DNA from 3 places in the Bacillus sp. EB V-12 genome. Region 1 is predicted to be linked to each of the others. Evidence: predicted binding sites of a transcription regulator. Region 1 holds the regulator's gene; each other region holds the start of a gene.
The links. The regulator LexA, encoded in region 1, represses DNA repair genes until DNA is damaged. The targets are predictions, from matches to a motif close to CGAACATATGTTCG.
Positions count from the first base shown of each region.

Region 2: ACZDYH_RS12845 (YolD-like family protein) is a predicted target of LexA. The motif match lies at 10,387-10,400, and genes of this name have one in related genera.
Region 3: ACZDYH_RS11890 (YolD-like family protein) is a predicted target of LexA. The motif match lies at 6,796-6,809, and genes of this name have one in related genera.

Region 1 covers NZ_JBUXJL010000001.1:942,036-954,544, reverse strand. The annotation lists gene ACZDYH_RS05010 (ABC transporter ATP-binding protein) at 1-711, opposite strand, end outside; gene ACZDYH_RS05005 (YneF family protein) at 834-1,055, opposite strand; gene sirA (sporulation inhibitor of replication protein SirA) at 1,134-1,574, opposite strand; gene tkt (transketolase) at 1,731-3,731, opposite strand; gene phnE (phosphonate ABC transporter, permease protein PhnE) at 4,028-4,831, opposite strand; gene phnE (phosphonate ABC transporter, permease protein PhnE) at 4,831-5,625, opposite strand; gene phnC (phosphonate ABC transporter ATP-binding protein) at 5,622-6,395, opposite strand; gene ACZDYH_RS04975 (phosphate/phosphite/phosphonate ABC transporter substrate-binding protein) at 6,479-7,417, opposite strand; gene ACZDYH_RS04970 (bifunctional metallophosphatase/5'-nucleotidase) at 7,603-9,186, shown strand; gene ACZDYH_RS04965 (DUF896 domain-containing protein) at 9,226-9,465, opposite strand; gene ACZDYH_RS04960 (YneB family resolvase-like protein) at 9,511-10,167, opposite strand; gene lexA (transcriptional repressor LexA) at 10,309-10,929, shown strand; gene ACZDYH_RS04950 (DUF4097 family beta strand repeat-containing protein) at 11,020-11,823, opposite strand; gene ACZDYH_RS04945 (DUF1700 domain-containing protein) at 11,824-12,366, opposite strand; gene ACZDYH_RS04940 (PadR family transcriptional regulator) at 12,359-12,509, opposite strand, start outside.
Region 2 covers NZ_JBUXJL010000003.1:250,466-262,974, forward strand. The annotation lists gene mmgD (citrate synthase) at 1-1,008, opposite strand, end outside; gene ACZDYH_RS12790 (HesB/YadR/YfhF family protein) at 1,404-1,694, opposite strand; partial or broken gene ACZDYH_RS12795 (MFS transporter) at 1,710-2,857, opposite strand; gene ACZDYH_RS12800 (hypothetical protein) at 3,093-3,377, shown strand; gene ACZDYH_RS12805 (transglycosylase domain-containing protein) at 3,479-5,968, opposite strand; gene ACZDYH_RS12810 (KTSC domain-containing protein) at 6,435-6,644, shown strand; gene ACZDYH_RS12815 (YqaE/Pmp3 family membrane protein) at 6,712-6,924, opposite strand; gene ACZDYH_RS12820 (DUF6944 family repetitive protein) at 7,039-7,713, opposite strand; gene ACZDYH_RS12825 (SDR family oxidoreductase) at 7,852-8,559, opposite strand; gene ACZDYH_RS12830 (hypothetical protein) at 8,702-8,902, opposite strand; gene ACZDYH_RS12835 (hypothetical protein) at 8,947-9,282, opposite strand; gene gerPF (spore germination protein GerPF) at 9,490-9,705, shown strand; gene ACZDYH_RS12845 (YolD-like family protein) at 9,915-10,250, opposite strand; gene ACZDYH_RS12850 (KH domain-containing protein) at 10,571-10,978, opposite strand; gene ACZDYH_RS12855 (hypothetical protein) at 11,228-11,446, opposite strand; gene ACZDYH_RS12860 (peptidylprolyl isomerase PrsA) at 11,849-12,509, opposite strand, start outside.
Region 3 covers NZ_JBUXJL010000003.1:75,998-84,525, forward strand. The annotation lists gene ACZDYH_RS11835 (fascin domain-containing protein) at 1-458, opposite strand, end outside; gene ACZDYH_RS11840 (replication-relaxation family protein) at 564-1,184, opposite strand; gene ACZDYH_RS11845 (FtsK/SpoIIIE domain-containing protein) at 1,126-2,310, opposite strand; gene ACZDYH_RS11850 (hypothetical protein) at 2,426-2,608, opposite strand; gene ACZDYH_RS11855 (hypothetical protein) at 2,605-2,907, opposite strand; gene ACZDYH_RS11860 (hypothetical protein) at 2,904-3,173, opposite strand; gene ACZDYH_RS11865 (helix-turn-helix transcriptional regulator) at 3,359-3,559, shown strand; gene ACZDYH_RS11870 (DUF3961 domain-containing protein) at 4,196-4,318, opposite strand; gene ACZDYH_RS11875 (helix-turn-helix domain-containing protein) at 4,500-4,739, shown strand; gene ACZDYH_RS11880 (hypothetical protein) at 4,815-5,141, shown strand; gene ACZDYH_RS11885 (ApeA N-terminal domain 1-containing protein) at 5,166-6,608, shown strand; gene ACZDYH_RS11890 (YolD-like family protein) at 6,849-7,202, shown strand; gene ACZDYH_RS11895 (hypothetical protein) at 7,293-8,435, shown strand.

The DNA.
Region 1 (12,509 bases):
AACTAACACATTTTTATGTACAACATCTTCTGATTTTCTTCGAAACGCCTGTAAATCTTCTTTCTCTTGTCCAAGCGAGCGAATCACTTTCATTCCACTCATACTCTCTTGCACTTTATCATTGATTTCCGAAAACGATTGCTGTGCTTTATGAAACCTTTTATGTAATAAAGTTCCATAATAATTTGTCGAAATAGCTACAATCGGCATTGGAATTAAACTTAATAATGTTAACTTCCAACTAATTGTAAAACCCATCGCTACGAGTACACATCCTCCGACAGCTAATGAGTCAACAAGCGTCAAAACACCTGCTCCAGCAGTTTGCTGGATCGCTTGAATATCATTGGTCGCATGTGCCATTAAATCACCTGTTCGATTTGACTGATAGAAAGATGGACTCATCTTTGTAAAATGTTCATACAAATTTTTTCGTAATTGGCGAGCTAATTTTAATGAAGACCCGAAAATCATAATACGCCATATGTAACGTAATATGTACATCGTAATACCTACAATTACTAATAGTACAACCCATTTTAGTAACTTATCGGTCGTCAATGTTCCATCATTAATTTCATCTACAACGATTCCAATTACTTTTGGTGCTACAAGTTCTAAAAGTGCAACGCCAAACAATAAAATAATTCCAGTTATGTACGCTCGTTTTTCTTGTTTAAAAAACCATGCTAAATTCATAAACACTTTCATTTTTTTCCTCCTCCCTTAAAATGAGCGATGTTTTCAGTTTACCAAAAATACAGAATTTTTAAAAGTTTTAAAAACTATAACTAACAAAAAGAAAGACACTCTTAGCGAGTGTCTTTTAGCGCTTATTTCATTTGTTGCTTGTTCATTGCGCTCATCATTTGATTGATTTTCTTTTGGGAAGGTTTTTGTCCCATTTGCATCATCATCATTTTTAACATTTGTTCGTTAATTGGTGGATTTTTTTGTAAGTAATTCATCATGTATTTGCGGGCAATGAAAAATCCTAACGCCACGCCTGCTACTAGTGCTACTACGCCCACTAGAATACCTAACCAAATTGGCATATATTTTCCTCCTTCATGTTGTCTACCTTACAGTGTACTAAAACCTTTTCAATAAGACAAGATACAATTCGACATTTTTTACACATATGTTCGTACTTGTTTTAGAGGATTCAGCCATCCGTACTTTGTATTTTCATAATCCATAGCTAAAAATGTTAATTCACACTTTCTTAACACCTCAAAGAACGTCGTTTCCATAGAGACATTTCCAGAGGTATTCATACGAATATAGTGCGGTTTCACCATTATTTCGCCGTACTCCGCTCCCGTATAAAGTGTATGTGTATGATGTGTTCTATCATATTTACCAAGAACGCGCAAAGCTTGTTCTAATTTATGATGAATTTTCATTACTTGCAATGGCATCGTTATATACATCATTTGCTTATATAACACTTTTTTCTCCGAAAGGGACCCAGATTCTGAAAATCGAGCAAATAAATCAAAAAACAAATATTCACGACCAAAATAAGCTTTCGCAATATCCTCTTGAATTAAATACAATTCATACGTTTTCATTTTTCCACTCCCAATCTGGACAACCTTTTCTCTTCATTATATATAAGAAAATTTGCAATGATTGTCTGACTGCGGAGAGATAAAAAACTTTTTCTGTCGAAAAAACTCATTTACATAGAAAAACCTCTCCATGCCGGAGAGATTTTTCTGAAATCATTAAAGCATTTCTTTTACTTTACGAACAACGTTCTCTACAGTAAATCCATACTCTTCCATAATCTTCTCACCAGGAGCAGAAGCACCGAATGTATCGATACCTAACACATCTCCTTCAAGACCTACGTAACGGTGCCATCCGAATGTAGCACCCATTTCGATTGCGAAACGTTTTGTTACTGCTTTTGGTAATACAGATTCTTTGTACTCTGCAGTTTGAGCTTCGAAGCGATCCATAGATGGCATGCTGACAACAGCTGCGTCAACGCCGTCTACTGCTAATGCTTTTTGAGCTTCAACAGCTAGGCTTACTTCAGATCCAGTTGCAAGTAAGATTACATCAGCCGTTTCTTTCTTGCTTGCAGAAACTACATATGCACCTTTTGCTACTTTTTCATACGTATCATCTTTTGCACCTTCTAATGTTGGAAGGTCTTGACGAGTTAATACTAAAGCAGTTGGTTTATTTGTAGATTCTAAAGCTAGTCTCCAAGCTGCAACAGATTCGTTACCATCAGCAGGACGAATAACAGAAACGTTTGGCATTGCACGAAGCGCTGCTAATTGCTCGATTGGTTCATGTGTTGGACCATCTTCACCAACAGCGATACTGTCATGTGTGAATACATACGTTACTGGCAATTGCATTAATGCTGCAAGGCGAATTGCTGGACGTAAGTAATCAGAGAATACGAAGAACGTACCACCGTAAGTTTTTAAACCACCATGTAGTGCAATACCGTTCATTGCTGCACCCATTGCGAACTCACGTACACCGTACCAAATGTTTTTACCGCTGTAATCATCTCTTGTAAAGTCTTTTTCGTTATTCATGTATGTTTTGTTAGAACCAGCAAGGTCAGCAGATCCACCGAAGAATGATGGTACAGACTCTGCAATTGCATTAATTACAGCACCAGAAGAATTACGAGTTGCTGCTTTTGATCCTAATTCATAAGTCGGTAAGTTTTGCTCCCAACCTTCTGGAAGTTGACCGTTCATTGCTGCTTGGAATTCGTTTGCTAATTCTGGGTATGCTTGTGCATATTCACCTAGCATCGTGTTCCACTCAGCTTGCGCAGTTTCACCAACATCTTGTACTGTTTTACGGAAGTTGTCATATACTTCTTCTGCTACGTGGAAGTCTCGCTCAGCAGTCCAAGCATATGCTTCTTTCGTTAATTTTGTTTCTTCTACACCAAGTGGAGAACCATGTGAAGCTGATTTTCCTGATTTGTTTGGAGAACCGAAACCAATTGTCGTTCTTACTTCAATTAGCGTTGGGCGTTTTTCGTCAGCTTTCGCTTCTTCAATTGCTTTCGCGATTGCTTCAATATCGTTTCCATCCTCAACACGGATTACTTGCCATCCGTATGCTTTGTAACGATCTTCTACACTTTCAGAGAATGAACGATTTAAATCGCCATCTAATGAAATATCGTTTGAATCGTAAAGCACAACAAGACGACCTAATTGTAAATGAGCAGCTAATGAAGATGCTTCAGCAGAAACGCCCTCCATTAAATCTCCATCACCACAAATAGCGTATGTATAATGATCTACTACATTATACGCATCACGGTTATATTTAGCAGCTAAATGTCTTTCAGCCATTGCCATACCTACAGCAGTTGCAATACCTTGTCCAAGTGGACCAGTCGTTGCATCTACACCAGCTGTATGACCGTACTCAGGATGTCCTGGAGTTTTGCTTCCCCATTGACGGAAGTTCTTTAAGTCATCCATTGTTACATCATAACCAGATAGGTGAAGTAGACTGTATAATAACATTGAACCATGACCTGCAGATAATACGAAACGATCACGGTTAAACCACGTTGGGTTATTTGGATTGTGTTTCATAAATTGAGTCCATAATGTATAAGCCATTGGTGCTGCACCCATTGGCATTCCTGGGTGACCAGAGTTTGCTTTTTCAATCGCATCGATGGATAATGTGCGAATCGTGTTGATAGAAAGTTGTTCGATTGAATGTGACATGCTATTCTTCCCTTCGCTTATATTAGTAAACGTTTTATACATTTATATGATAGCTTCCCACGCAAGATTATACAACATGTATCGACAAATATGTTGATATTTTTTTGATTTTTTATAAAAAAATCAATGTTTCCGGGAATGTATGGGCATTCAATATGACATACTTTTTCATTATTTTTATTTTAAAAAGAAAGGTAATTATCTGTATATTTATACAAATTCCTTCTATACTTACTTTTTTAAATAAGTTTTTAAAAACATAAAAAAGCATCTAACTTCGATGCTTTTCAAATAAGTTAAACAATCCGTTTCCGAATCGAGCTTGAAATCAAATCAATTATAATTACCATTAAAATAATACCTAATAAAATAATACCAACACGAGACCAATTCCGTGAACTCAGCGCAAAAATTAAAGGTGTACCAATCCCTCCTGCTCCAATAACCCCTAAAATTGCAGCGGATCGTACATTAATTTCAAATCTGTATAACGTATACGATAGAAAATCTGGTAACACTTGCGGTAACACCGCATACCAAAGTATTTGAAAACGATTTGCTCCTGTTGCTAGTAACGCTTCCGTCGGTCCTTTATCTATGTTTTCAATTCCTTCTGAATATAGTTTTCCTAACATTCCAATAGAATGCAATCCTAAGGCTAATACTCCTGCAAAAGAGCCTGGACCAACAGCTTTTATAAATAAAAGAGCCATAACTAATTCAGGAAACGTACGAACAAAACTAAGTACAATTTTCCCAGATCCTGAAGTTAATTTTCCACTACTCATATTCGTTGCCGCCCAAAAGGCAAACGGAACAGATAAAAATGCAGAAATAAATGTACCTAATATCGCAATTGCCAACGTATCAATTAATCCATGTAATAAATCTTCACCATCTGGCAAAGATACATACGACCAGTCTGGACTCAATATCCCTGTCATAATTGCTTTTGTAATTTCTCCCGCCGTTTCCTTTATTCCCTCTAGCGGTACTCCTGAAAAAGCCCATATATAAACAAATGTAAGTGCTATAAAAATAAACGAGCGATACACACTCGGTTTCTTCGGTTTTGGTACGATTATCGTCGTTTTACTCATTATAATTTCTCCCGCAACAATGTACTTACATAATCAATTACCAATACAACAACAAGAGTATAGATGATAATAGATGCAGTTTGTTGATATTGTAAAAATCCAAGTGTACGATCATAATATAGTCCAATACCACCTGCTCCTACTAAACCTAGGACAGCCGCTGCCCGTACATTCACCTCAAATGTATATAGTACATAGGAAACAAAGTGTGCTTTTACTTGTGGAATGACTCCATAAACAATCCATTGCACCTTATTAGCCCCTACAGCTGTCATCGCTTCTAGTGGGCCAGGGTCAATTGATTCAATTGATTCATACAACAATTTCGCCACGAGCCCAATTGAGAAAAAAGTAAGAGCTAAAATACCCGGAAGTGGTCCTATTCCAAAAATAGCTACGAAAATTGCCGCTAATAATAAATCTGGTATCGTTCGAATAAAATTTAAAATCAATCGAGCTGGACTGTATAAAAATGTACTAGTAAACACATTACTTGCCGCAAACAGTGCAAGTGGAATAGCTAAAATCGCTCCTAAAGTCGTCCCAATAATCGCCATACGTATTGTATCTAACATTGCTGTTGTAATAACTTGAAAATAACTCCAATCTGGCGGCACCATTTCTTTTAACAAATCCATTATATTAGGAAAACCAACTACTAGCTTTGAAAATGATGCGTCGACCTGTATACTACTTCCCCACAACAGTAAAATGAATAGAATAAACGTTAACATATGTTTTAACTTACTCGGCGGCTTCGGTATCGACTTCGAATATATCGTCACATCATTCATTTAACTGCCACCTCTAACAATTCACTTTTCTGTGCTACGTCACCATAAATTTCAGCAAACTTTTCATCCGTTGCTGCTTCTACTAAACCATCAAAAACAATTTCGCCTGCATGTAATCCAATAATACGCGTCGCATATTGCCTAGCTAAAGCAATAGAATGTAAGTTTACAATTGTTGTAATTCCAAAATCTTCATTAATTTTCTTTAAATCATCTAATACTTGCTTTGTTGTTAGCGGATCTAACGACGCAACAGGTTCATCTGCCAATATGATTTTTGCTTCTTGCGCCAATGCTCTAGCTATCGATACACGTTGTTGTTGTCCTCCTGATAATTCATCAGCACGTGCATATGCTTTTTCTAAAATATTCACTCTTTTTAACGCTTGAAATGCGAGCTCCACATCCTCTTTCGGAAACAAACCTAACGTTGTACGCAATGTCGAATGATATCCAACACGGCCAGCTAATACATTCTTCAATACTGTTGATCGCTTTACAAGGTTAAAACTTTGAAAGATCATACCAATATCCCGGCGCATACGTCGTAAATCTTTTCCTTTTGCAGCAGTAATAGACTCACATTCAATCATGATTTCGCCTTCTGTAATCTCATGAAGACGATTTACCGATTTTAGAAGTGTAGACTTTCCAGCTCCGGACAGCCCTACCATTACAACAAACTCACCTTTTTGAATTTTCAAGTTTATATTATTCAATCCTTTTGTACCATTTGGATACACTTTGGAGACATTTCGAAATTCTATCACACATCTTACCTACCTTCTATGTATTCAAAACGGCAAACTAACTGAAAACATTCCCTTTCAGCTAGCTGCCATTTCCATATGTATTATTGCGTTTTTACTTTCTTCCCATATTCACGAACGATGTCAAATTTACTATCATCAGATTTAACATATCCTTCATGTGAATATACTTCTTTAATGATTTTGTGACCTTCCTCATTTTTTCCAATTTCAATGAAAGCATCCTGTAATTTCTTGCTCCACTCTTCATCTAAATCAGAACGTACCGAAATCGTATCGTTTGGAATTTTCTCCGTAAATTTCACTATTTTCGTTTGCTCGAATATATTCGGATAATCTTTTTTTACAATATTACGAGCATCTTGGAATACAACAGCTGCATCTACGTCACCATTTAAAAGAGCAATAAGCGACTGATCGTGACCTTTTAATGTAACAGGTTTCACATCTTTTAACGGATCAATTCCCTCTTTTAATAGAACAGCTGCAGGCCATACATACCCTGCTGATGATGTTACATCTTGATAACCAATCTTTTTACCTTTTAAATCTTTTACACTATTTATATTAGAGTCTTTTTTAACAACAAACTCAGATTTATAATAATCTACTAAATCTTTTGTAGGAGCTCCTGTTTCATCCTCTACTCCAAAACGTTGTGCTTGTAAAATTACATTTGCAGCCTTCTTTTCATGTGCTAATACGTACGCTGTTGGCGGTAAAAATCCTACATCTACTTGTTTAGATGCCATCGCTTCTACAATTGTATTGTAGTTCGTTGAAATACTAACTTTTACTGGAATATTTAACTTATCACTTAATAGCTTCTCAAGCGGTTTTGCCTTCGCCTCTAACGTATCTGCATTTTGAGAAGGAACAAATTGAACATTTAAAGTCTTCGGTACATACCCTTTTTTCGTATCTTCATTTTTACTTGCACTTGATTCCTTCGTTCCACAGCCACTTAATAATCCCGCTGCTAGTACAACTGTTGTGCTCATTGCAAAAACTTTTTTCAACATATTAATGCCTCCATTTTTCATTGTTATAAAATAACCTTTCATAAACATGAAGAAATATATCACATATTTTTACAAATAATTGATTATTTACAGAATCTTTACACATTCTATACACTCACATTAAAATTCTCTTCACATATTTGATATGATGAATTGGAAGATAACAATAGAAAAGGTGAGTCATATTGGAACAAAATCAAACTGTAACTTTAAACATCTTATTAACAAGCGATATACATGGCACTGTTTATCCTATTCACTACCAAGATAACTCCCCAGCAGAACTTGGTTTAGCTAAAATTTCTACTCTTATAAAAAAAGAACGTTCCCAAAATACAAACGTTCTTTTAATTGATAATGGCGACTTTATTCAAGGAACACCATTTACTTATCATTATGTTACATACGAAAAAAACAAAAAAAACCCAATGTCCTTATTAGCGAATTACTTACAGTATGACGCTGCAATTATCGGCAATCATGAGTTTAATTACGGGATGGGTATATTAAATAACGCTGTGACTACTGCGAACTTCCCGTACCTATCAGCAAACATTTTAGATAAAAACATAAAGAAGCCTTATTTCGGAAAACCTTATATAATCAAACAGATTGAATCCAATATAAAAATTGCTATTTTAGGGGTGACAACGCACTACATTACCAATTGGGAACAACCCCATCACATTAAAGACTTACAATTTGAAGATGCATTAGAAACAACGAAAAAGTGGGTTTCTTACATTCGCAAACATGAGAAACCAGATTTACTAGTCGTAGCGTATCACGGGGGAGTTGAACGAGATTTACAAACCGGGGTACCGACTGAAGTTTTAACAGGAGAAAACCAAGGATATGCAATGTGCCATGAAATTGAAGACATAGATATTTTATTAACAGGCCACCAGCACCGGGAAATTGCTCACACAATGGCTAACGGTGTAACAATTTTACAGACCGGATGTAATGGAAACTCAGTTGGAAAAGTAAAAATAACATTCGAAAAAACAAAACATAAATGGGTTAAAAAAGAGAGTTCTTCTGAATTATTATCTGTACAAGGAGTTGAGGCTGACCAAGATGTACTTTCATTGGTAGCCGATTACGAAGAGAAAACACAAAAGTGGCTTGATCAACCTATTGGAATCATTCAGGGGGATATGCAAATTTCAGATGCTATGCAAACTCGTTTGCATGATCATCCTTTTATCGAATTCATAAATAAAATACAGATGGATATAGCTAATGTATCAATTTCTTGTACAAGTTTGTTCCATAATACATCTCCAGGTTTCCCGGAACATGTAACAATGCGTGACATCGTTTCTAATTATATTTATCCGAACACATTAAAAGTAATTAGACTAACTGGAGCGGACATAAAAAATGCTCTTGAACTCTCTGCTTCTTATTTCACATTAAAAACAGATGGATCCATCACCGTAAGTCCTACCTACATAGAACCAAAGCCACAACATTATAATTATGATATGTGGGAAGGGATTTCATACGTATTAAACATTTCAAAACCAATTGGTGAAAGAGTAGAATCTTTACAGCATAACAGTGCTCCTCTTAATATGAATGAAGAATATGACGTTGTAATGAATAATTATCGTGCAAGTGGCGGGGGAAATTTCTTTATGTTTCAAAACAAACCGGTAGTAAAAGATATCCCCACAGATATGTCTGAACTTATCGCTAATTATATATTGGAACATAAAACGATAGAAGCAACAGTTAATAACAACTGGAAAGTTATTAAATAACGATTTTTACATATAAAAAAGATGGGCTTCGCCCATCTTTTAATTTAATCTTGCATTATCTTGCTTTTTTAAAGCTTTTAATTTCGTCGGTGTAACATCTGTACCTTCTTCGTTAACAACTTTAATACCTTTAAGTTCGTTTAACATATTTTGACGAAATCCTTTTAAATATTGTTCACGTAGCGATTGACGCTCACGTTGCTCTTCTTCAGTTAAACCTTCAGCTTTTGCTTTTTTCGCTAAGAAGTTAATGCGTTCAACGAGTTCGTGATTAATCATCTCGAATCCCCCTTCTAATCAAAACTGATTATTATCATACAATAGTTACTCTTCTTTATCAAGTAATTGCTTCGTATACTCTACATATCTACGATGTACAGTCGCCTTTGAAACATTATGACCAAATCCACGTAATGTTGCTGCAATTTCTTCAAACGTGAGTTCACTTTTTCGCAAACGTACAATTTCCTCAATTGGCACTTCTTTTTTCTCTCTTCCTACACTTAAATGACGATTTTTTAAATTTTTTTCTGGACGATAACCTTTTTCTACTGCACGTTGCATACCTCGTTTAATTTTCAAATTATGAATCTTTCTTTGATATTCTTCAACAATACCAATAATATCTAATACCATTGAATCAGAATCCGACAATTGTAATTCACCATTATGTGTATGCGTATATACTTTTATGCCTTCTTTATGTAAACAATGCATTAACGCGATCTTCGCATTTCCTCTACCAAGACGCGTTTCATCTTGTATAAGTAACACATCAATTTGTTCGTCTCGAATTGTATCCAACACCTCTAATATACCGTCACGTTCAATTGTATATCCACTAGCCTGCTCTTCAATCACCTTAGTAACATTCATTTGATAGCGCTCAGCTAAATGCAATAATTCATCTTTTTGACGTAATAATGATGTTTCTTGCGCTTCTTTCGTTGTACTCACACGTGCATAAATAATTGCATTCATTTTGAACCCCTCTTTCTCCCTATTATTTCCCTATAGTGTAACATAAATCCGCCATTTGTTCGAACTTATGTTTGTAGAATGTTTTTTCACATGTTATACTTATTAATAAGAAAAATGAAAGAAAACGAGGTGTTAGAAAACATGGAAAAGTTAACGAAACGCCAGCAAGACATTCTCGACTTTATTAAGCTAAAAGTACAAGAAAAAGGATATCCACCTTCCGTACGTGAAATTGGTCAAGCAGTCGGCCTCGCTTCTAGTTCTACAGTGCACGGACATTTATCACGATTAGAAGAAAAAGGATACATTCGACGCGATCCAACAAAACCACGTGCCATTGAAATTTTAGGTGAAGACCGAATGGATACGGAAACACAATCTGTTATTCAAGTTCCAATTGTCGGAAAAGTCACTGCTGGTTTACCAATTACAGCGGTCGAAAGCGTAGAAGAACATTTCCCACTTCCAGCTAGTATTGTTGCTGGAGCAGACCAAGTGTTCATGTTACGTATTTCTGGAGATAGTATGATTGAAGCTGGTATTTTCGATGGAGATTTAGTTGTTGTTCGCCAACAGCAGTCTGCATATAATGGTGAAATTGTAGTCGCTTTAACAGAGGATAACGAAGCAACAGTTAAACGTTTCTATAAAGAAAAAGACCATTTCCGTCTACAACCAGAAAACTCTTCATTAGAACCTATCATTTTAAAACAAGTGTCAGTTATCGGGAAAGTAATTGGCGTATATCGTGATTTACATTAAAAATAACAAAAAGAAGATAATTACCTTATTTATATACGGTAATTATCTTCTTTTTGTATTTTGATAGATTTCCATGCATTCTATTTCTTATTAACGAGTTTCAATCGTCACATCTCCCGCAGCCGTTTTACCGCTAATCTTTTTACTACCATTTCCAATTGTTACATTTTTATTTTCTTCATTAAAAATCGTTACATCTCCCGCAGCACTTTGCCCAGTAATTACCGCATCTTGTGGTTTTTCCGATAAAGTAATATCTATATCTCCCGCAGTTGAACTTGCTTCTAGATTATATTTAGAATCATGATCTTGAATATTTATTTCCCCACTTGTTGTTTTTGCGGTCACTTTCCCTAATACCTTCTTAAAGTTCACCTCACCAGCTTTTGTCGATCCCTCCACATTCTTAGCCGTTACTTGTTTCAACTCTACTTCTCCAGCAAGTGTTCTAACACTTACGCTATCACTTTTCACATCACTCATTTCGATTTGTCCAGCAGATGAATTTACTTTTACATCTTGGTAAGAGCGTTCGGGCACAAGTAGAGTCAATTTAGACGTTTGAAACCTAAAATCGTAAAAAGAAAAATCAAATGAAGCACCTTTTTCTCTTTCCCCAATAATTTTTAATGTGTCACCATCTTCTGCGATACGAATCTCTTGTTTACGTACATCTCCCGATTGCTTTACATAAAAAGAAGAGTCAGGAGATTTTTGAACAATAATATCCCCGGCATCTAACTTAACTTCTATATTTTTTAATGTTTTGTTTTTAATTACATTTTCTTTATCGCCTTTTTCAGCAGTTTGTACTGCTTTTTCATATGTTTGGGAAATTCCTATTACTCCAATAACGATACAAGCGATAGCGATTAAAAATAGTTTTTTCATCATTTACTCTCCTTTTATCATTTTGAAGTTCCATATTACATATCGTACACACAATCTCTTAAACCACTTTGTACTATAAAAAGCGATAATACATAACAATAAACCTACTCCAACAAACGTTATACTAACGAAAAGATCCAACCATATAAAAGTACCCATAAATACTTTTCCAATAACGAAAAGTGGTGTTACTACACTAGCAATACCACCGATCCAAAAAGAAAATATAAAAGCAATAATTGCGACTAACGGGCCTAACACAATAATAAAATTAAACAAACTAAGTCCAATCGCTGCCATAACAGCTCTTGTCACATTTGAAGTCGATGGATTTTTTTTCATTTCATCGAAGCGATACATCGCAAGTAATTCTTTCGCGATTACTTTCGGAGAACCAAGGCCCTGTATTATTTCCGATTCAGTTTTCCCCTCTTCTAGTCCAAACTGAAAGTGCTCTTCATAATCCAATAAAATATCTTGCCTCTCTTCCTCTGGTAACTTTCTAAGATAACTTGATAATTCTTTAAGAAACCCTTCTTTACTCATCCCATTCCACCCCTTCAATAATTTCTTGTACCCCTTTCGCAAAATCACGCCATTCTGTTACTAACAAATGAAATTGCGTCTCCCCTTGCTCTGTTAATTGATAATATTTACGAGGTGGCCCTTCCGTAGATTCCTTTAAATAC
Region 2 (12,509 bases), on a different contig from region 1:
GAAGATTGGTGTGTAAAGTTGAATTGGAATACCTAGCATCCAATATACTGGAGCTGCATAATAATCAAGATTTGGATAAATTCCTTTTTCTTTTTCCATAATCTTTTCTCCAGCTTCACACATTTCATATAGTGTATAATCACCTTTTACATCACATAACTGTTTTAAAGCTTCCTTCATCATAAGTGCTCTTGGATCCATCTTCTTCATATAAACACGGTGTCCAAAGCCCATAATTTTTTCTTTGTTATATAGTTTCTTCTGTAATAACTCTTCAAATTTCTCAACATTACCAGCTTCTAAAAGCATGTACATAACCGCTTCATTTGCACCGCCATGTAAACTTCCTTTTAAAGATGCAACTGCACCTGTTAAGGCACCGTATAAATCTGATTGTGTTGATGCAATAACGCGAGCTGTAAATGTAGAGTTTGGCATTTCATGCTCACTATATAAAACAAGGGAACGATCAAAGATCTTTTCCTCAAGTTCAGTTGGTTTTTTACCAGTTAACATATAGAAGAAATTCGCACTATAAGATAATTCTTTAAGAGGTTCAATTGGCTCCTCATTATTTAAAATATGATAGCTATTCGCTACAATGTTTGGCACTTTACTTAGCAGCTTGTACCCTCGGCTTTTATTCACTTCTAACGAGCGGTTTTCGATATCATTATCGTAACCAGCTAACGCTGACACACCTGTACGTAATCCATCCATGGGATGCGTCTCTTTAGGCAATGCCTTTAGTACGTTGAATACACCTTCTGGTACTGCATATTCTTCTTTTAATTTCTTTTCAAGTGTTACTTTTTCATCTTCATTCGGTAGGTGTTCCTCCAATAAAAGGTGCACAATGTCTAAATACTCTTTTGTTTTTGAGAGTTCGATTAAGTCATACCCTTGAATTACAATTTCACCTTTTACTGTGTCAAGAAACGAGATTTTCGTCTCCGCTGCCACTATACCATCTAATCCCGGGGAAAATTTCTCTTCAGCTTTCATCATTATTTCCTCCAATCCTAATAGATCTTCGTGCACATAACTGTAAGCCTTTACAATATTGTGAAACTACATTTCTATTTCAATGTATCAGAGTTTTTAGAAGATTTCAATTTATTTTATAATGATAAGTTTCCTACACTTTTCTTACTGTAACAATACAATTTTTTGAAAATAATTCTTATATTTTATAAAGAAAGGATAGACTTCTTTGCGTATTTTCAAAAACAAGATATAAAGATTTTTCATATAACACCGCCAAATATACAATTATTCTAATTTTATTTGAGAAATAGAAAAAACGAGCTGTACATAAATACAGCTCGTTACTATATGATATTTATTTCACTATCTCTTAAATATAATTTTTATATAAAACTTATTCATTTTTAATAAAGTTATTATTTTACATAATTAAATTGAATTTCTTCCATTTCCTCATGATAACTTACAAATAAATCATAGTTTTGAAAATACCAAAGATCATCAGAATCTACAAAAAATATAATACCTTCCTTCTCAACTGACACTATTTCGCCATCGGGTTTCTCAGCAACAACCCCTAAAGAATATCCGGGCTGAATTGAACTATCCCCTCCGTACCTTACAGTAAAACGTACAGATTCACCGTGCTTTATACGTAATTCTTCCTGGAACCATTGCAGAGCTTTACGATCAATTGAAATTCTCATCTTTATTCCTCCAGTTTACGCAAACTCTTTTTTTCCTAATCGTTGTTTTACAAAGAAGACGAAAATAATTAAGGCTATCAATGCTCTGAAATTGCACTCCCTGAAAATAAAATACGATAACCAAACATTTGTGAAACAACTCCAAGTAAAATAGCACCTAACCCGATTCCTAAATCAAACGCTGTAAAAAATGAAGCATTTGCAACTCCTCTTTTACTCGGATCGACAATTGTAAGCATTGCCGCTTGCAAAGCTGGCTGCGCTGAACCAAATCCAATACCGTATAATGTTGCTGCGATAATTACACCTATCAAACCATTTGAAATAGTTAAAACAACTATAGCTAAAATAGTAATACATAATGCTGGAAGTATGATGAATACTTCTCCATACTTATCTAATAGTTTCCCTGAAATTGGTCTTACAATTGTTAATGCAATTGCATATACAAGAAAGAAAGTTCCCGGGTTTACATGAATTGATGATGCAAATAACGGTAAAAAGGTTGTTATTCCTCCATATGCAAACGATAAAAAGAATACTACAATCGTGATTGTTAATACGGATTTCTCAAATAGCTGAATTTTCCCTTTTTCTTTTTGTGGCGTAAATGGGATCTTCGTTATTAATGATAATACGACTGCCATAAAAGATAACAACGTCGCTAATAAAAATAGACCATCAAATGAATAATTTTGCACAACCCATAATCCAACCATAGGTCCGATCGCCATTGCAATTGTCATCGCCATCCCGTACCAACCCATACCTTCACCGCGGCGTGAATCTGGAATAATATCCGTTATTGCTGTTCCAACAGCTGTTGTAGAAACAGCCCATGTTACTCCGTGAATAACACGTAAAACAGCTAAAAGGACAATAGTCGATGCTATATTATAGGAATACATCGTTAAGCCAAAAAAGATGAGTCCGAAAATAATAAAGGATCTTCTACCATATTGATCTAACATTCCTCCAATAATCGGTCGTATTACAACAGCAGCTATTGTAAACATCCCCATCATAAGTCCAACTTGCGATTCATTGCCACCTATCTCTTTAATAAAGAGCGGGAGCGTTGGAACAAGTAAATAAAATCCTGTAAATAAAAATAACATTGCGAAAGTCATTTGAATAAATGATTTCGTCCATAATCGTTCCATAAAAATACCTCCATACACTCGTAAAATATTACGATTAACACCCTCATTGTATATTTTTTTTATCTCTTTTCCCTCCGCAAATAGACGTATCTTTTCATATTAAATAGTCCACCATCAGCTTACATTAGTCTTAAGACTTTGTACGCATATTTTAAACGAAAGTCCTATATATGTACCTTTATACGTGTGAAAAGAATATACTAATTTATTATCACAACTTAGGAGTGATTATTTTATGTGGGTATTATCATCAAGAGTAACTGTCGCGGTTCCTTCGATACCCGAAATACATGCCCCCGCCGTTCATACAGCAAGTTCCGATGTCGGCATTGAACTTCCAGCAATTTGGCAACAATACCAATCACCAGGTCAAGCTACCCCTTCATTTTGGCATCATGGTGCCCATCCAAGTAGCACTACCTTTTATCATCCTAGCCACGCTCCACTACCTCAGGCTCAAGTCTTTTATCATTTCCCATCAATTTATTTTCAAAATTTTTATGGTACGTTTAACATTTAAAACACATCATTTCATAGCTACTACATTTAAACGAAAAAAGCACTTAAGATTGTAATTTTCACAAATCTTAAGTGCTTTTTAATATTTTTTATAAATTTTTCTTATTGCCCATTATTAGCAGGGGTCTCTCCTGCATTACCGCCAGTCTCTGGTTGTGTGGTCGCTGGTGGAGTTGTATTTCCTTGACCTCCTCCGTTATTTGCTGGAGGTGTCGTATTTCCTTGACCTCCATTATTTGCTGGAGGTGTCGTATTTCCTTGACCTCCTCCATTATTTGCTGGAGGTGTCGCATTTCCTTGACCTCCTCCATTATTTGCTGGAGGTGTCGTATTTCCTTGACCTCCTCCGTTATTTGCTGGAGGTGTCGTTCCTTGGCCATTTCCATTATTTTGTTCTTCTTGTTTCTTTTGCTCTTCTAGTTTCTTTTGTTCTTCTTGCTTCTTAAGTTCCTCTTGTTTCTTTTGTTCTTCTTGTTTTTTCAGTTCTTCTTGTTTCTTTAATTCTTCTTGCTTTTTCTCTTCTTCAGTTTTTTGCTGTTGATCTTGTTTTGGTTGCTCCGTTGTATCCGGTACGCTAGTATTTGGCGATGAATCACGTTTTTCACCTTTTATACGTAGCTCACTACCTTCTTGAATAACACTACTTGGCATTTTAAAGCGTGATTTATCTGTAGCCATTTCGCTCATCATTTCTTTAAAGATCAACTGTGCAATTTTCGTATTTTTACTACTAATATACTCGTCTTTACCATCTTTCATATACCCAGTCCATACTGCCATCGTATATTGCGGTGTATATCCAGCGAACCAACTATCACGAGTTGCACTTTCTGGAATTTTATATTGAGCTAATTGCTTTGATGAATAGTTTGTCGTACCCGTTTTACCAGCTACATCTAAAGAGCCTACATTTGCCGATGTACCAGTACCTGATGTAACTACAGAACGAAGCATATCAGTAATCATGTATGCGGTAGAATCTGTCATAACTTGTTTTGGTTTTTGTCCAAAACTTTGTGACTTACCGTCTGGATAAACGACTTTCTTAACAAAATGCGGTTTCGTATATTTACCTTCATTACCAAATGCCGCATAAGCACCCGCTATTTCAGTTGGCGATACTTCATTTGTACCAATCGCTGTCGATTCTGTCGGTGCTGTATTAAATGTAATACCTAGTTTCTCAGAGAATTCTTTCGATTTACTAATCCCTACTTCTTTTGCAGTTTTAATTGCAGGAATATTACGCGACATTTTTAATGCTTCACGCATTGTAATTGGACCCATATGACTTCTATCTGCATTTCGTACTTCTTGTCCCGTTGAATACTTAAATGGAGAGTCATCAATTTGATGGTACGTAGCCCATTTTAAATATTCAATTGCAGGAGCGTAGTCGAAAATCGGCTTCATCGTTGAACCAGCTGCACGATCTAATTCAATTGCCATATTATGCCCTTTAAATACAGCTTTATTTTCTCCACGGCCACTACCTATAGCACGAACTTCTCCTGTTTTCGTATCCATAAATGTGAATGCACCTTGGAATTTATCGTTCGGATAATCAATGATATTATTATTTAAAATATTATCAGCAAGTTTCTGTGCTTTCGGATCTAACGTTGTATAAATTTCTAAACCGTCAGAACCGATATTAGCATCTGGTAATTCTTTTTCTACTTCTTTCACAACTGCATCCATAAATGCAGGGTATGGCATTGTTTGTAGTTGAGCTGCAGGCTTAAGCCCCTTTTCTACGTCAACTTTTGATGCTTCTTCCATTTCCTGTTTTGTTATATATCCATGTCGGTTCATTAAGTTTAGAACAACATTTCTTCTTTCTGTTGCTTTTTGAACATTTTCTTTTTTCGTTGGATCATAGTTATTCGGTGCTTTCGGTAAACCTGCAAGCATCGCAACTTCTGGTAATGTTAAGTCCTTCAATTCTTTACCATAGTAGTTTTGTGCTGCTGTTGCGATTCCGTATGAACGGTTTCCTAAGTTAATTTTATTTAAGTACATCTCTAATATTTCATGTTTTGAATACTGTTGTTCTAGCTTATAAGCTAAATATATTTCTTGCGCTTTACGCTTTGGTGTTTTGTCCATTGATAAGAAGTAGTTTTTAATAACTTGCTGTGTTATCGTACTTCCACCTTGAGAACCATAATCCCCTTTAAGACTTACTAGAACAGCACGGGCAGTACCTTTAAAATCTACTCCGCTATGCTCATAAAAACGTGAATCTTCTGTCGCTAAAAATGCATTTTCTACTAATTTAGGTATTTGCTCATACGTAACATTCGTCCTTTTTTCTTTTCCATATTCATATACCAAATCCCCGTTTTTATCATAAATTTTTGAGGATAACGGATTAACAAGTTTTGCTTTCTCAAGTTTTGGTGCATCCTTAATCATTACGAAAAAGGTAGCAACCCCCGCCACTAAACCAACAATACCAAGTAATAAACAAGTAATTAAAAACTTGCGAAAGAATGATGTTTTACCTTTTGGCTTTTGTGTTTTAGAAGCTGGTTGTTTTTTCTTTTTAACTTGTCGTCGTTCCTCTCGAGAACGATAATTTTCTGACATGTTACTTTCTCCTGCCTTTCAATTCTCCCGTTGATTTACTTAAAAATATTGAGGTCACTTTCTAAAATAAATTTGATTAAGAAAGTATATTGACCTGGAGCATTCAATATTTTCCCAATTCACAGATTATAAATTTTAGAATACTTCTTATACAAACTATTTTCACTTCTATTTTTCCTAATAACGCTGCCCCTTGAAGCATAGAATGTAAAAAGTGAATTTTTAATACCTCGTATAAATAATATACCTTTTTTTCAAATGGTCAATATTTTCTTATTTATAAATCAAAGGTGAAATAAAAATAGCACAACGATATGTACTTCGTGTGAACTTCCTTATAATTACGTATAACAAACATTTAATATATTGCATATAAGTATAATACCTCTTAAATTATAAGGATTTCAACATCACAACCTCAACATCTACAAAAAAGTATTAAAAATAAAAAGTGAGGAGTTGCGTAATGATGAAGCTATCTCCCGTAATTTCAAAAAATATAGTTGCTGTTGGTTATAATCCTTTTTCTATGATTTTGCGAATCCAATTAAAGAATGGTATGTACGATTTCTTTAATGTACCAGAAAGTATTTATACTGGCCTATTACATGCACAATCTAAAAGTTATTATCATAATACTTACATTAAAAATTCTTTCCGCCACACAAAAATCTAAACTTAACACCCACTAAAAAAGAAAGGAGGTTACTCCTCCTTTCTTTTAAAAACATTTTGCAGATGAATTATCTTCGATTCCTCTTATTAATTTCATCATATGCTTGAATTTGTTTTTTCAAACGCCGATCAGCTTTTTTATCATGCACTACAAGAATTGCATGTATAACTCCTGGAACCCAAAATATTAATGTTAATATGAAATTTATGATTGCCTGAATTGGTTTTCCACAAAATAATACAGCAACAGGTGGAAGAAGAATTGCTAATAAATACATCATCCCTTGAAAACTCCTTATTTTGTATTTTATATATCACTTTTCAAAATATACGCAAAAAAACCTACTACCATTTTAATCTTAACCTACCTCTAAAATCAATGTATCTCCTTCTATTTAAATAAGTATTTCAGACTTTTTATTGTTTTCTAGCCTATTTTCTTCCTCTATTGCAGTTACTCCAATTGCAGAAATTAACGTTCCTATCGCTTGTATCCAAATACCAATGAGTGCAATGATTCTCTCATCCTTCTTATCAAAAATACTATCTTCATTTTCTCTCTCATCTTTCAATACATTTGAAACACCTTGATACGCTTGTAATCCAGCCCCTAAACTTTGCATGGAGTTACCCAGTATAATAATTTTCTGTAATACATTTATATCCAACAAAGCTGCTTCTACTCCTAAAAAAGCACCGATCGATTGTAAACTGTTCCCTGTAATGATAAGATAATCATTTTCTTTCAATTGTTCATTTATATTAAAATATGTTCCTATTACATTTGATATATTGCCTAATGCTAATAACTCAATTCCTATTTGATCAAGTAATTTACTTTGATTCTCTAAGCCTATATTTTGATTTTCTCTTTTTTCTTCCCCATCATCATAATTGCTCGCAATGATTTGTAATATATATCCGAGGGCTTGTAATGAGCTTCCTACAATAACAAGATCCGATTCAACTTTCTCTTCTCCAATAAATCCTCTTGTCGTTCCAATAGCAGCTGTAAGATTCCCTCCCACTTGAAACCATGCCCCTGTCACTTTTAAACTGCTTGGATTCATTTTTATCACCTATTTAAATATTTTCTAAAGCTTTCAAAACAAACAAATCTCACCCTTAATCTTTTATTTTATTTTTTAGATGTAATTTTGTGAATGATATAATGTGCTACTAATATAAAAGCACCTTAAAGGTGCTTTTTATATGCATGCTGGGCATGTCAATGAATCTCCATTTTTATCTATTGTTATATTCAATATATATTCAATTGCTTTATGTGACCAAGTTTCAGGTGTAGGCGATTCATTTATATATTGTGGCGCACATGACTTCAGCATTGGAGTACTAATACTCCCTCCAGGATCTAAAGCAACTACAGCCATGCCATGGGGTAATTCCAGGGCCATAGATTTAGTGATACCTTCAATAGCAAATTTCGAGGCACAATATGGCGCAAGCTCAGCCTCACCTTCTCTCCCCCAACTAGAACTCATATTAATGATAATTCCTTCTTTCCTAGCTACCATCGCTGGAACAAATGCTCTTATTACATTTACTACACCATTCACGTTTACATTCATTACATTTTCGAATTCTTGAGCCGTAATTTTCCAAAGTTGTGCATTTTGATTTACAATCGATGCATTATTTATTATCATATCGGGAGCTGTATGTGTATTAAGTATATAATTTGCCCAATTGTTAACTTGCTGAGAATCTGAAACATCAATTACTTGGAAATCATGTATTTTACTGTACTGTTTTTTTAGTTCTTCAATTTTATCTTTTGAACGTCCACAACCATATATGTTCCACCCTAATTCATGAAATCGATCAACCATCGCACGCCCTAGCCCTTGTGTCACGCCTGTAATAATTACAGATTTACTAATTTCTTTTCGCTTCATTTCTCTCATCCTCCTTTCCTATATCTTACTCTCTTCATTTTTATTCAGCGATTTACTATAGTATCAACTCAACTCATACTTTAGTAATGGTTTTGATATTGTATACATAAACCAAAAAAGTAACCATCATGGTTACTTTTTGCTATATATCTAAAAATTCATTGTTTATTTCATTATTGTTTTTACATTTCAACTTCTCTTTTCCACATTTCTCACACTGGTAAATATAAACTACACCTAATGTACCTTTTTTAAAATCCTCATTATCCTGCATCTTAATAAAAACATATTTATGTTTACAATGCGATTCACCCAAATAATTTTTAAACCACTTTTTCAACACAACACATTCCACCTTTATGATAGAACCTTTATTTAGCTGCTTTATTACATACTTTTATTTAAATGTTCAATCTCATCTTGCAACTTTTTAAATTGCTCAAAATGCATGGTAATAGATTGGCTACTACCATAATCAACATTTTGTTTCACTAATATAACACCCGTATCATGAAAAAGCGCTTCAAGTTCTTTCCTAATAGACACTTTCGCAATATGAGCTGTTTTAATTGCAGATAAAATTGCAATTTCATTAAACTTTAATTTTATTTCATTTGGACAAAATGCGTCTTCAACTAATATAACTTCATTACTATAAATTAGTGCAACAAGATTACTTGATTTGGCATCTGTTAAATCAACTTTTTTCATAATATCTTTCATTACATTTTGCCTCCTTTATTTTCATATATATCGATTATACAAATTTTTTTAAAAAATTACTCAACTTTATTATATTAATTTTAACACACTTTTATTGAAATCCATGCTCCAAACGTTTTACTATTCCACAATTTTTATTATATGAACCATCTGGACTATAACTCCATATAGTAATGTTAACAACTTATTATAAAGCAGGTGAAAATTATGCCATCAGTTGTAGGAAATTTAGTTGTACAAAATAGTAATGGATCATTTAACTTAGGTGATTTCTACAACGTTTCTCCGAAAGAAAATACGAAAGCTTATAATGGTTCCGGCGCATCAAACGTTGGTTTTGTTGTTAATACTTTTAGCGGTGTTAGCGCGACCAATACATTTGATTCTGACCTTGCAGATCAAAACCAAGTGGGTACAGCCTAATCTTATGTTCAACTTTTTGTATAGAAAATTTTAATTTGTCTATACTATAATCAGGCTGTTTGACAGCTCTTATCGATTTTGGAGTACCCTATCTTTTTCTCCCTTTCCCTGGGGCTCAGCAGCTAGCACAAAGCTAGCTGCTTTTTCTTATATTATTTGTCTCATAAATCAGAAATAAAAAAAGCTGCCATTTAAATATTCAGCTTCTTTTACATTATTTCAATAATATCCATAGCGTTAAATACGTAAGTTTTATAAAAGGCGTCTGTACAAATTACAATTTGTTTTACCGGATTGATATGTACAACAGTCATGTAGCTTGTTAATATGTAACCATCTTCAAAATATGTTACCAATATTTCTTTCTCAGACAGTAATGACGTTAATAATTTATCAGAAATCCTCTCTTTTGCTTCATTTGTTAAAAGCGGTTTTTGTACTTTTAATTTCTCTCCAATAATCTTTCTCATATTTAAAAGTTGTTCGGACATTACTGTAAACGGAACCCACTCTCTTTCTTCTTTTTGTATCTTTACATCGTTCATTTTTTATCTCCTTGATCATTTATACATTTATTTATTCATGCTATCACTTAGTTATTTTTAATACTTACTAAACTCGAATTTACTTCTAAACTATAATTAGGTTACCTCTCAAAAGAACATTCGTTCTTATTATACACGAACTTACGTTCCTTTGAGAAGAGCTATACTTATTATTTCTTAACAAAAAACATAATTTTATTTATCTCCATATTTTTTCCTTTATCAAATAAACTTTTCATTTCTTATATAAAATGCATATAAAAACTAAAAGGCGACTTCACACAAAGTGAAATCGCCTTTTTCTAAAAAATATTCAAAGCTTATTTTTCTATCCTAACTAATGTTCTTTCTGGAATACATAATTCATCTATATTAAAATGATTTATTTTTAAGTTCAATTCCCCTACTCGTTCCTTATCTTCATCACCAACCCAACAACTAAATAATTCGAAATAGTCTCCATCTTCCAAATAACTTTCCATAATCTTGCATAAAGTTAAAAGTTTTTCTTTCGCTTCTTTTTTTTCCTTTACATTTTGCCACTCGACAAGTTCAATTCCCCAATTAGTTGAAACCTCATATGTGTAATTTGTTTGGAATTGATAATCTTGTACAATTTCAAGCATACTTTCATCTGAAAAACACGGTCCAAAAACAATTACATCATTAGAATCTGGATCCGTTAACGGAATTTCTACATTACAGCCTGTGTAACTTGCTAAACTCATTTTATACTCCTTCAATATTCGTATAAAAAATACTTCATAGTATATTTATTTACTCAAATATAAAATCCCTGCCTAAACGAAAAAGTTTTAAATTTTTATCGTTTATTAACCATCTATAACTGAAAACATATACTATGATGAACGAACTCACAAAGCATAAGAAAAGAGAGCATTTACAACACTCTCTTTTCTTACATACTCTATGGAACTTTACAAAACTGAATCAGTGATTTTTATTATTATATTTTATTACATATACTTAGGTTGTACTATTATATGTAACTCTCTCTCTGTATCCGCTTTTTTCGGATGACGAAAATAATTAAGTTCGTACTTTAACACTTTATACTCAACCATCCCAATTTTAATCCCTTTCGTTTCTTTTAATATAACTAATAAATCACTTATATTTTCATCATATGACTCAAAAATTTTCGCTCCGCCCTCTCCTTGAAAGATTACTTTCATATATTCTCCCCACCTTAATTTATTGATGTGGTAAATGATGCGTTTAAAACGATTCATTCTTTATCCTAAAATTTTCACAACAAAAAGAACATCCTTTCCAATCGAATGCTCAGCTTTTTACTAATTATCCATGTTAAATATTTATTCAAAAACATTATATGTATTATTTTTTAAATTATGTTCGATATTCATTATTAAAGAGTAAATATATGTAATAAACTTGCATAATGAAAACCGTAAAATATCCACTTTCGTTGAAATAATTATAAACCATAATTTCCCATTGTAATTCTTAATATTTAAATGTAATATTGTATTGTCTTACTATCTATTTATAACTCACACACTAATTAGAAAAGGGAACTCTATATGAGTTCCCTTTTCTAATTATGATTACAGTCATTATTTCTTTTCTAGAAATTTAAATGTATCTTTAAATTCTTTATTATTCACTTTAATATCAGCATCTTTCAATAAATCATTGACTACTTGTTGTTTCCATTTACCTGTCGTATCTTGTAGTCTTTGTTGTTCTATATCTTTACGAATTTTATCCTTTACTTCATCAAATGGCTTCAATTCTTTTTTATCCGTCACTTTAATAATATGGTAACCGTAAGTTGTTTTAACCGGATCACTTACTTGGCCTGCATCTAATTTATACGCAGCTTCCTCAAATTCTTTCACTGTTTGCCCAGGAGCAAAACCAGATATTTCCCCGCCCTGTTCCTTTGAACCAGTATCCTCTGAATACTGTTTTGCTAAGGCAGCAAAATCTTCACCATTATTTACTTTCTCCTTTATTTCTTTAGCCGTTTTTTCATCTTTCACTAAAATGTGACTTACTTTCATTTCTGGTTTATAGTTATTTTTCACATCTTTATCTGTAACTGTTGCTTTAATCGCTTTCTCAAATGCAATTTCTGGCTTCATTTTTTCTTTTAATTCATCTTCGTTTTTCAATCCAAGTTGTTCTAAAGTCGATTTAAAGTTCTCACCCATTTTATCTTTTGCTTCTTCTACTTTCTTTTTTGCTTCCTCATCTGAAACTTTATATTTATCT
Region 3 (8,528 bases), on a different contig from region 1:
TATATATCAAATTGTTCCCATGGTCCCACTGCGTTTCTATCGGCGATTAATTGATTATTTTTTTTATGATCAGCACTAACATACTTACCGTTCGATGAAATTATTACAAATTTCCGCCTCCCCCCGATATTAACAGGTTGAAAAGTGAACTGTTCCTGTGGTCCAATCCATATTCTATTAGCCACTAGGCCCCCACCACTACCATAATCAGCTGATACAAAATTATTATTTGCAGCCCTTAATGCATATTTATTTCCTGACTCCCAAGTAATTGGAATTAGCGTAAAGCTTTCCCATGGTCCTACAGCATCTCTATTTGTAAAAAGCCAACCACCTTCAGCATTAGCATATTTTCCTGCATCATCTCTAATTGATATCACTTTAAATTGCCGGTATACATGTTCATACTCAAGTCTATCTTGTGGGGATTGGTTGTAAGTATTTAAACTGTTATACATAGTACACCCTCCTTTTTCTTAGATACTCATTCTATGAAAAGGCGCATGTACTATGTTATAAAGATATGCTTCTGCCTATAAAAATATAAAGTCTTGTATCAGTCTTTAAATTCCTGAAACCACATAAACTTTTGCATAGATATCATATTTAGCTGCAAGCTGCTCCAGCTTTTTTTGTCTGTATTCTGTCACAGTAAAGAAATGAATGAGTGGTACTTTTCCGTTATATTTATTTTTGTAGTATAATGAAAAATCCCTGTACCTGCTCATCTTTTCAGCGTTCACATTCATCATTTGCGTACGATCTATCTCTACAGCATTTAGTGTACCTTCTTCATCCCTGAACTTCACATCAGGAATAATTGTCTTCTTTTTATCATCTACTTTATAACGTATAGGTGTTTCTATCTGCCAGTCGTCGGGACAAAACAGGTAGAGCCACGCTTCATTTCTCATTAAGCTGTGTGCTAGTCGACTATTTGGTACAATCTTCTCTGTATCGTCGAACAGTTCACGGCCCTTTTTATTTAAGTAATACACGTATTCTTTTTGATACACTGCGTTATTTACATAAGGACTGAGGTCTTTTAAAATACGGTTCGCGTTACGAATCCCTCCCATATCGTGCACCGCCATTAGATGCCTACGTGTTGCGAATTTCAGTTTTCTAATCGAGGTCAGAATCGTCATCTGACGGTTTATTTTGATATGTGTCTGGATGTTCATCTTTTTTCACCTCGTATTGTTTTAGATGTTCCCACATCATTTCATCGCTAATAAACGGTACCTGCAGCTCAGTTAGTCGATCAGTTTTATAAATCGCTCTACCAGGTAAGGACGGCAATGTTTCTAGTCCCGATTCATCAAGAACAACCTCAGATGCCTTATATGTTGGTAGCCGAAAACCTAACTTCGCATCAGACATCTGCTTTACTACTGATGGAATTGATGTGACTGTAGGATACTGTGTGGCTAAAATCAAACGAAATCCTAAGCCGCCCGATACAGTCGCTATATAACTAAGCATATACTGACACTCTTCCCGAATTTTATTAACTGGACGTGGTAATCCTTTTGCTGGAGCAAGTACAGCCCCTTCGTCAACAATAACGAAATACCGGTCTTTTTCCTTTGTTTCAACTATATTCTTATAACCATTATTCTTCATGAATTTCCCGCGTTCTTCGATTTTACTCATAATTTGTTTTAATACGTGATGTGCTTTTTCTACAGAATCAGCCACTTCCACTACTTGTTTTAAACTACTGAACTCGCTAAATTCCAGTCCCTTTTCTTTTAAATCGATTAAATATACGTGGGCATTTTCGGGATTCGCTTCAATCAAAGTCGTAAGTAGTACCTTCATAAATACGGTTTTCCCCATTCGTGTGAGACCGCCTAGTACCATATGAGGAGTTTTATCAAAGTCGTGATAGATTAGCTTCTCTAGGCTTTGCCCCATCGGTACTTGCCATTCACCTTTTTTTACTAGCCCTTCATTCCAACACCACTTTTTTGGGATACGTTTACTGAATACCCGAATCATTATCTTGTAGTTATCGTATTTGATACGTACAGGCTTATTTAATCCTTCACTTACAACATCCTCAACCTTTTGTATTAATTTAGATGGCATCCCTAACGGAAGTTTATATACATAAGTCGTACTACGATCATCTTCTTTTCTTTCGAGAAAAACCGGATAATGTAATTTTTCATCCTTCCTAATTGCAATCCCACTTACTTCAAAGAATACTTGTATCTTCTTTCTATCATCCTCTTTACCTTTTAAACTATCATTTAGTAAAGCGTACCCGAGCGAAACTGCAGGTATTAATAACAATTCAAGCATAGGGGTTCACTCCTTATATATCCTTAAAGGATATAGTTGCTCTTTACTGGAAGATTTACATACAAGTTGTTTTTCTTATATAACAAAATGTCCCATGATTCTAGGTTCCATTCCTTCAAAGAAACACCATTAGCACATAACGTAGAAGATACAAAAACGAGCCGGTAAGAGTTGTATACATCGTCATACGTGGAAGCCAATGTGGAACACTCATCCCCATTTTCTCAGCTGCCTTCATCGCCACTACAGACAATCCTGTCGCTGTCCAAATTACTACAACTTCCCCAGCAAGTGTCATATCGAATCCCTCTTTCTTTTTAGTTGTAATCCTTTTGACGTGAGAATCGGTTGATACTGATTAACCATTTCATCCCATTCAAGAATTTCTTCCTCTTCTCCGTATAGATCTTCCATAATATCGTTAGATAAGCTGTAGTAACCGCGGTACTCTTTGTTGTTAGATACCTCGTGTCTTTCCATATGTTTTAGAATAGAGTTCACTTCACCTTTACCCCTGGACTCTTTATACATACTTCTCAGCTCTTTAGAAGGATACAGATACGGCGTGTCATTCAAGTAATCATATTGCCACCTCATCGCTCATCCCTCCACTGTTTACAGTCCTCTAAGTATGCATCAATCCTTTTTTGAATCCCTATTTCGTTATACGGACCATAAGGCTCTTCTTCTCCTAATAAGTCAACGATATCGACGTAGTTTGGATTTTGTAACATACTGTGATTTGCAATGTGATTGTACAAACATCGTACTTCAGCATAGTCATTTGCATCTGCGTACATGTTGTAAAGTATTTGGGGTGGATACAGTTGCATGTGATTTAAATACTTATATCCAGGTCTCATTGTTCCTCACCTTTCCCTTCTTGATGTCCTTATTTCCACGAGGAATACCAAGTGGTCTTGATATAGGTATATGACCTGGAGAATCATTTTTGCACGTCCACACCAATTTTTTTCTTTCTAGCTTGTACTATTTATGAAGGAGTTTATTTTTGTATATAGAAAGTAAATCCTTGAGGTGAACGTATATGAAGTTTAAATGTAAACTCAAAGTAATCTTTGCAGAGCTTGATATTAAGCAGAGTGATTTTGCAAAACGTATTGGAGTTGACGATTCTACTCTTAGTGCAATTGTTCGTAATCGTACTAAACCTCGTTTTGATACGGCCTATCTAATTTGCAAAGAACTCGGTAAACCAATCGAGGAGATCTGGACCATCGAGGAGTAATTCCTCCCCCTCCAGCCTTAATAAGTTTTTATCTTTATTTTTAAACTTGACTTTTGTGTTCGGCATACAATCATGGGATGAGGGTACAGGACAACGGCTAGGGCAGAGAATGACTACCTTACAACGCTTCAAAAATAAAAAGCGTCGTAAAGTAGACGTTCTGTCAATCATGGTCTATCGGGTTAAGGAATCCGTATAGTAACACCCTGTTTAAACGCTGTAATCTCTTACACAGCTAACTTTTTACAGATAAAGCTTGTCCTATCTGCAGAAAGAACCAGGAAAGGAAATGCACTACTGGCGTATCCTTCATTACTCGTAACCTATAATTCTTTCATTATCAGCTGCTATCCGTGCCGTAACACGCCAAGCAACCGCCGTACCGTTAATGGCCGTACTCGCCTAGACTCCTAACAACGCAAACAAGGAAACGTTATTCGTTAGGACGCTTAACTTTCTGACGTTGGCTTAGCTAACCTGTTCAAGTTTAACGAGTGTTAGGTCATTCCTCGTGTGGATTCTCCTCTTAGTTACCTAAAAAAGACAATAGGAAACTAGACCTCGTGTATATCTGTTTTTTCTAATGAGGGTATTCACGAGGCTGGAGGTTGTCCGATATTCAGTTAAAGAAAGAGCCTATAGCACATGAGCTATAAGCATATTGATAAGGAATAAAACCGAAGCTACAGTATAAAAACCATAAAACCAAATACAATCAGATTTTGTTTCTAAACCGAAGTAATCGCTTATTTTTTGCATCTATACTGTTCCACCCTTCATATCCATACAAAAGTATGACTCCAGAAGTAAAACTTTATTAGTATCAATATATAACTCTAGGAGTCATACGTCAATAGTCTTCCGAAAAAAGTTTTACTTTGATATGTAAATTGTGTAAAATGGAAGGTAATAAATGACCGGAATGAACGGAGGTATTACCATGAGTTCTATGGTATTCACTTTAGGAGAAACGATGGAGGAAATCGGGATTACCAAAAATAAATTGGCAGTGGAATCAAAAGTTCGTCCAGCCACTATTAGTAATCTAGTTAATGGTGAGGTTGGTCTTGTACGTTTTGATACATTAAAGTCAATCTTAGATGCTTTAAATCAATTAGCTGCGGAAAATAACATTGATAAAACCTACAGTATTGAGGACGTTGTACAGTACATAAAATAAATGTACTGTTTTTATTTGTAGATACATTTCCGAATACTCTGATATACTTATTTAAAAGTAATAAAGGAGGACAATATGGAGACAAAAACAACGGCAGACGGTAATACATTTATCATTGAAGTGGATCAAAAAAAGAGTTCCGCAAAAGAAAAATTTGGCCGCAAAACTTCATTGGTTTTCGGCATTTTTGGTATCATTTTTTCTGTTATTTTAGGTATCACAATAGTCGGGTTATTTTTCGCTGTCCCACTGTTTCTTTTTTCATTTGGCCTTATATATGCAGCATTTGAAAAACAAGAAATCCAGTGCCCTAACTGTAATCACAAACAAAGAATTACAAAAAGAAATGGCTATTTTGATTGTGGAAGTTGTAAGAAACGTACTTTAGTAGAGTGGAAATAAATTATAATACAAGGGGTTTAAATAATGAATACAGACATTATGGAAAAAACATTTTATGACGAATTTGAATTAACTGGAACGTGGTGGATTCCTGAGTATGAGCACCGTATCGCAGGTAGTATAAAATATTCTTCAGACGGTATCACCTTAAAGTTACTAGATAACCCTAAAGATCCTGGAAATGATCCATCATTTATAGATAACCACTATCCTATATTGCATGGAGTTACTGAAGATGGAGAGCTTATTACTTTGTGTGACGGGGTTTTAGATTCTTGCTCAACTTTTAACGCGATAACCCTGGTACTCAAATTTAATCAGTTAATAGCTGGAAAACACTTTAGTTCTAAAAAAGATATTAAGTTTCATTCAGTATCAGTGAACTATTCGTCGTTAGAAGAATGGTTACAAGAGCATCCATTTTCACCGATACCCAAAACTGAAAGCGGACTAACAGCTATCGGTTATACGTTCCCTTCTACTTTTAAAGTTTACATACAAGAAAAATCTACTAGTATAGAATCATCTTATAAACTCACTACTTCAAGAGATCTATACAAATCACATACTTTTAAACAACAGGCCAGTTTAAAAATAACTCCAGACACGTTTATGGATTTAGATTGGTATATAGACATAATTCATGAACTACAAGATTTTCTCACGGTGATGACAAATCAGGCTATTTATCCAAAAAAAATTGTAGCAACAGGTCATACATCGAATGAAACCTATGATCCTACAGGTCGGGAAAAATTCAGTATTTTGATACTACCTCAAAAGATGTTTGAAGAACAAAGGATTAGGGAGTATAAGTTGCATATACCATACAAAAAAATTCAAAACAATTTGGAGTCTATCCTGAATAATTGGTTTACTGATTCATCTTATTCCTCTAGAAAGATTTACCTTAGAAATTTCTATGAGAAAGCTATTGACAGGGAATCAAAGTTTTTAAATTACACAAAAGCCTTAGAAAGCTTCCATAGAGATACTAATACGGTCTCGGGACAATTTGTACCTGATGAAGTATACCTACCAATTAAAGAACAAATGTTAAATGCTATACAACAAGGAAGCATTGATGCTCAAACATTTAATGATTTCAAAACAAAATTGACAAGTGTGCTTAATTACGCACATCATTTTGGCTTTGAAAGACGAATTAGAGACATGTTTAAAGACTTGCATCCTCGTATTAAAGATATGACCTTCTCACGTAAGTTACCGGAAATAAAAACGTTCGCGCGTAACATAACAATTACTCGAGATTACTATACTCATTACGGTGATCGTCCAAACTTCTACTTTAAAGAAACTGACTTTTATTTCGTAAATGAAAGATTACACGTTATCCTCTACTACTATTTTTGCAAGAATCTTGGAATTAACGATGATATTATTTGTTCAGCTATCGAAAATGACATTACACTTGGATACCAACTGAACGTAATAGTGGAATCTTAAATTTCAAATAGACATAAAATCGCCTCTTATATTATAGGAGGCGATTTTATGTTTTTAGAGGTATTCACCGGATTAATGAAATGTTTATAATTCTGTATGATCATTTTTCTTTTACCTAAGATAACCAACAATTGAGATTGTAGAAAGCCCTACCAAAATTAATTTGGTGATTTTTCAAACTTCAAAAAGAACATTTGTTCGTGTATAATGAACATAAATTATACGAATCGAGGGATCATCATGGAAAAACATAACTGGGGAACACCAAAATTACGTGGGAGAGGCATGATAAAATGGCAGCCGTTTGCCTCATTACCAGAACAACTCGAAGGGATTAGAGAAATACTGAACGACTTAAATAAAGTACCGAAACCAATTGTTACTGAGGATATGAAAGAACAACTGCAAATCGGACTTGTGCAGTCACTACAAAATAAAAAGGAAATACTCATCTCATACTATCGTGACGGAATGGTTCACGATATATACATAAATGTGTTGCATATTGAACCAATGACGCAAACTGTGTATTGTACAGATGCTTTTGGCTTGAATACGGAGTTTAGGTTTGATGAATTAGTAAATATTTACTAGAAATATCATTTTAGTCGATATTTCGTGAAATTTACAAACAATCCATTTATAATGTATTTATCTATAATAATATTGAGAGTGATGAATGTTATGAGCCCAAGCCTTTTTGAAGAACTTAAACTAAAACGAAAACAAAAACTACACCCAAAATTTTTGACATTAAGAGACACCCCTTCCCTTATAAATCAAAAAAAACAATTAGAGAAATGGTTTGAAGGTTTCGAAGATAGGGACAATAAAATAGTAAAAGAATTCCAAACCTCTTTCCATTCAACCTTATGGGAAATATATCTTTACACAGTGTTGAAAGATATAGGATATGAAATAGACTTTAGCTATAATAGACCCGACTTTATTCTAAAAGACAATCCAAATATTCTTGTAGAAGCTACCACAGCTAATCCGAAACAAGGTTATGAATTAGAACATATTCATCATGTATCTCAGATACCTGCTTTGTTCGAACCGCCAAATGAACAATCTAATTTTGAATATGAAATGAATGAGATAATTGCTCGTTATTCAAACTCAATCCTTGGAAAACATAGCTTATATGAAGAAAAGTATACACAATGTGAATGGGTTACTCCAGAAAACCCATTCGTTATTGCATTAGGTTCTTATGCTCGTGTTAAATATGTAAGTGATTATATTTATGGGATGATAGCCTTTCTATACGGACAGTTCTTCAATCCTAATGATAATGATTTTGTATTTAAAGAAACTATAACTAAAAATGGAACTAATAGCGAATTACCTTTAGGTATTTTCTTAGATGAGAAGTATTCCAATATCTCAGCGATAATTTTTTCAACTACAACCACAATTGGAAAATTAACCGCTACAGTGGCCTCAAATAATTCATCAAATGGTATAGCTACTTGTGCAGAGAATAACATATACAATCTATATAGAGATTTTACTGATAATGATGTGCCTTACAAGATAATGATTGTTAATTCACAATCTCCGGAAGTTTTGGCAGACGGCTTATTCGTATTCCATAATCCTAATGCAAAAAACAAGCTATCTTTTGATACCTTTAGAAACACAGGCGTTACACAATATTACTTTGATGCCTCAGGTAATAAGATTAGATTTGGAAATTCTCAACCTACAATTTCAAGATTATCTGTTCCAAAAATCCTTGCACCTCTATTTGAAGAAAAAATATATGAACATCTATTAAAGTATAACGACACTAGTCAAAAAAACATAAACCAATTTATTTAATAAAATGTAAAGCCCTCCATAATAAAGTACCCCAATTGTTAGACACAGTCTAACAATTGGGGGGCACTTTAGACGGCTCCTATTTTTGTTAAT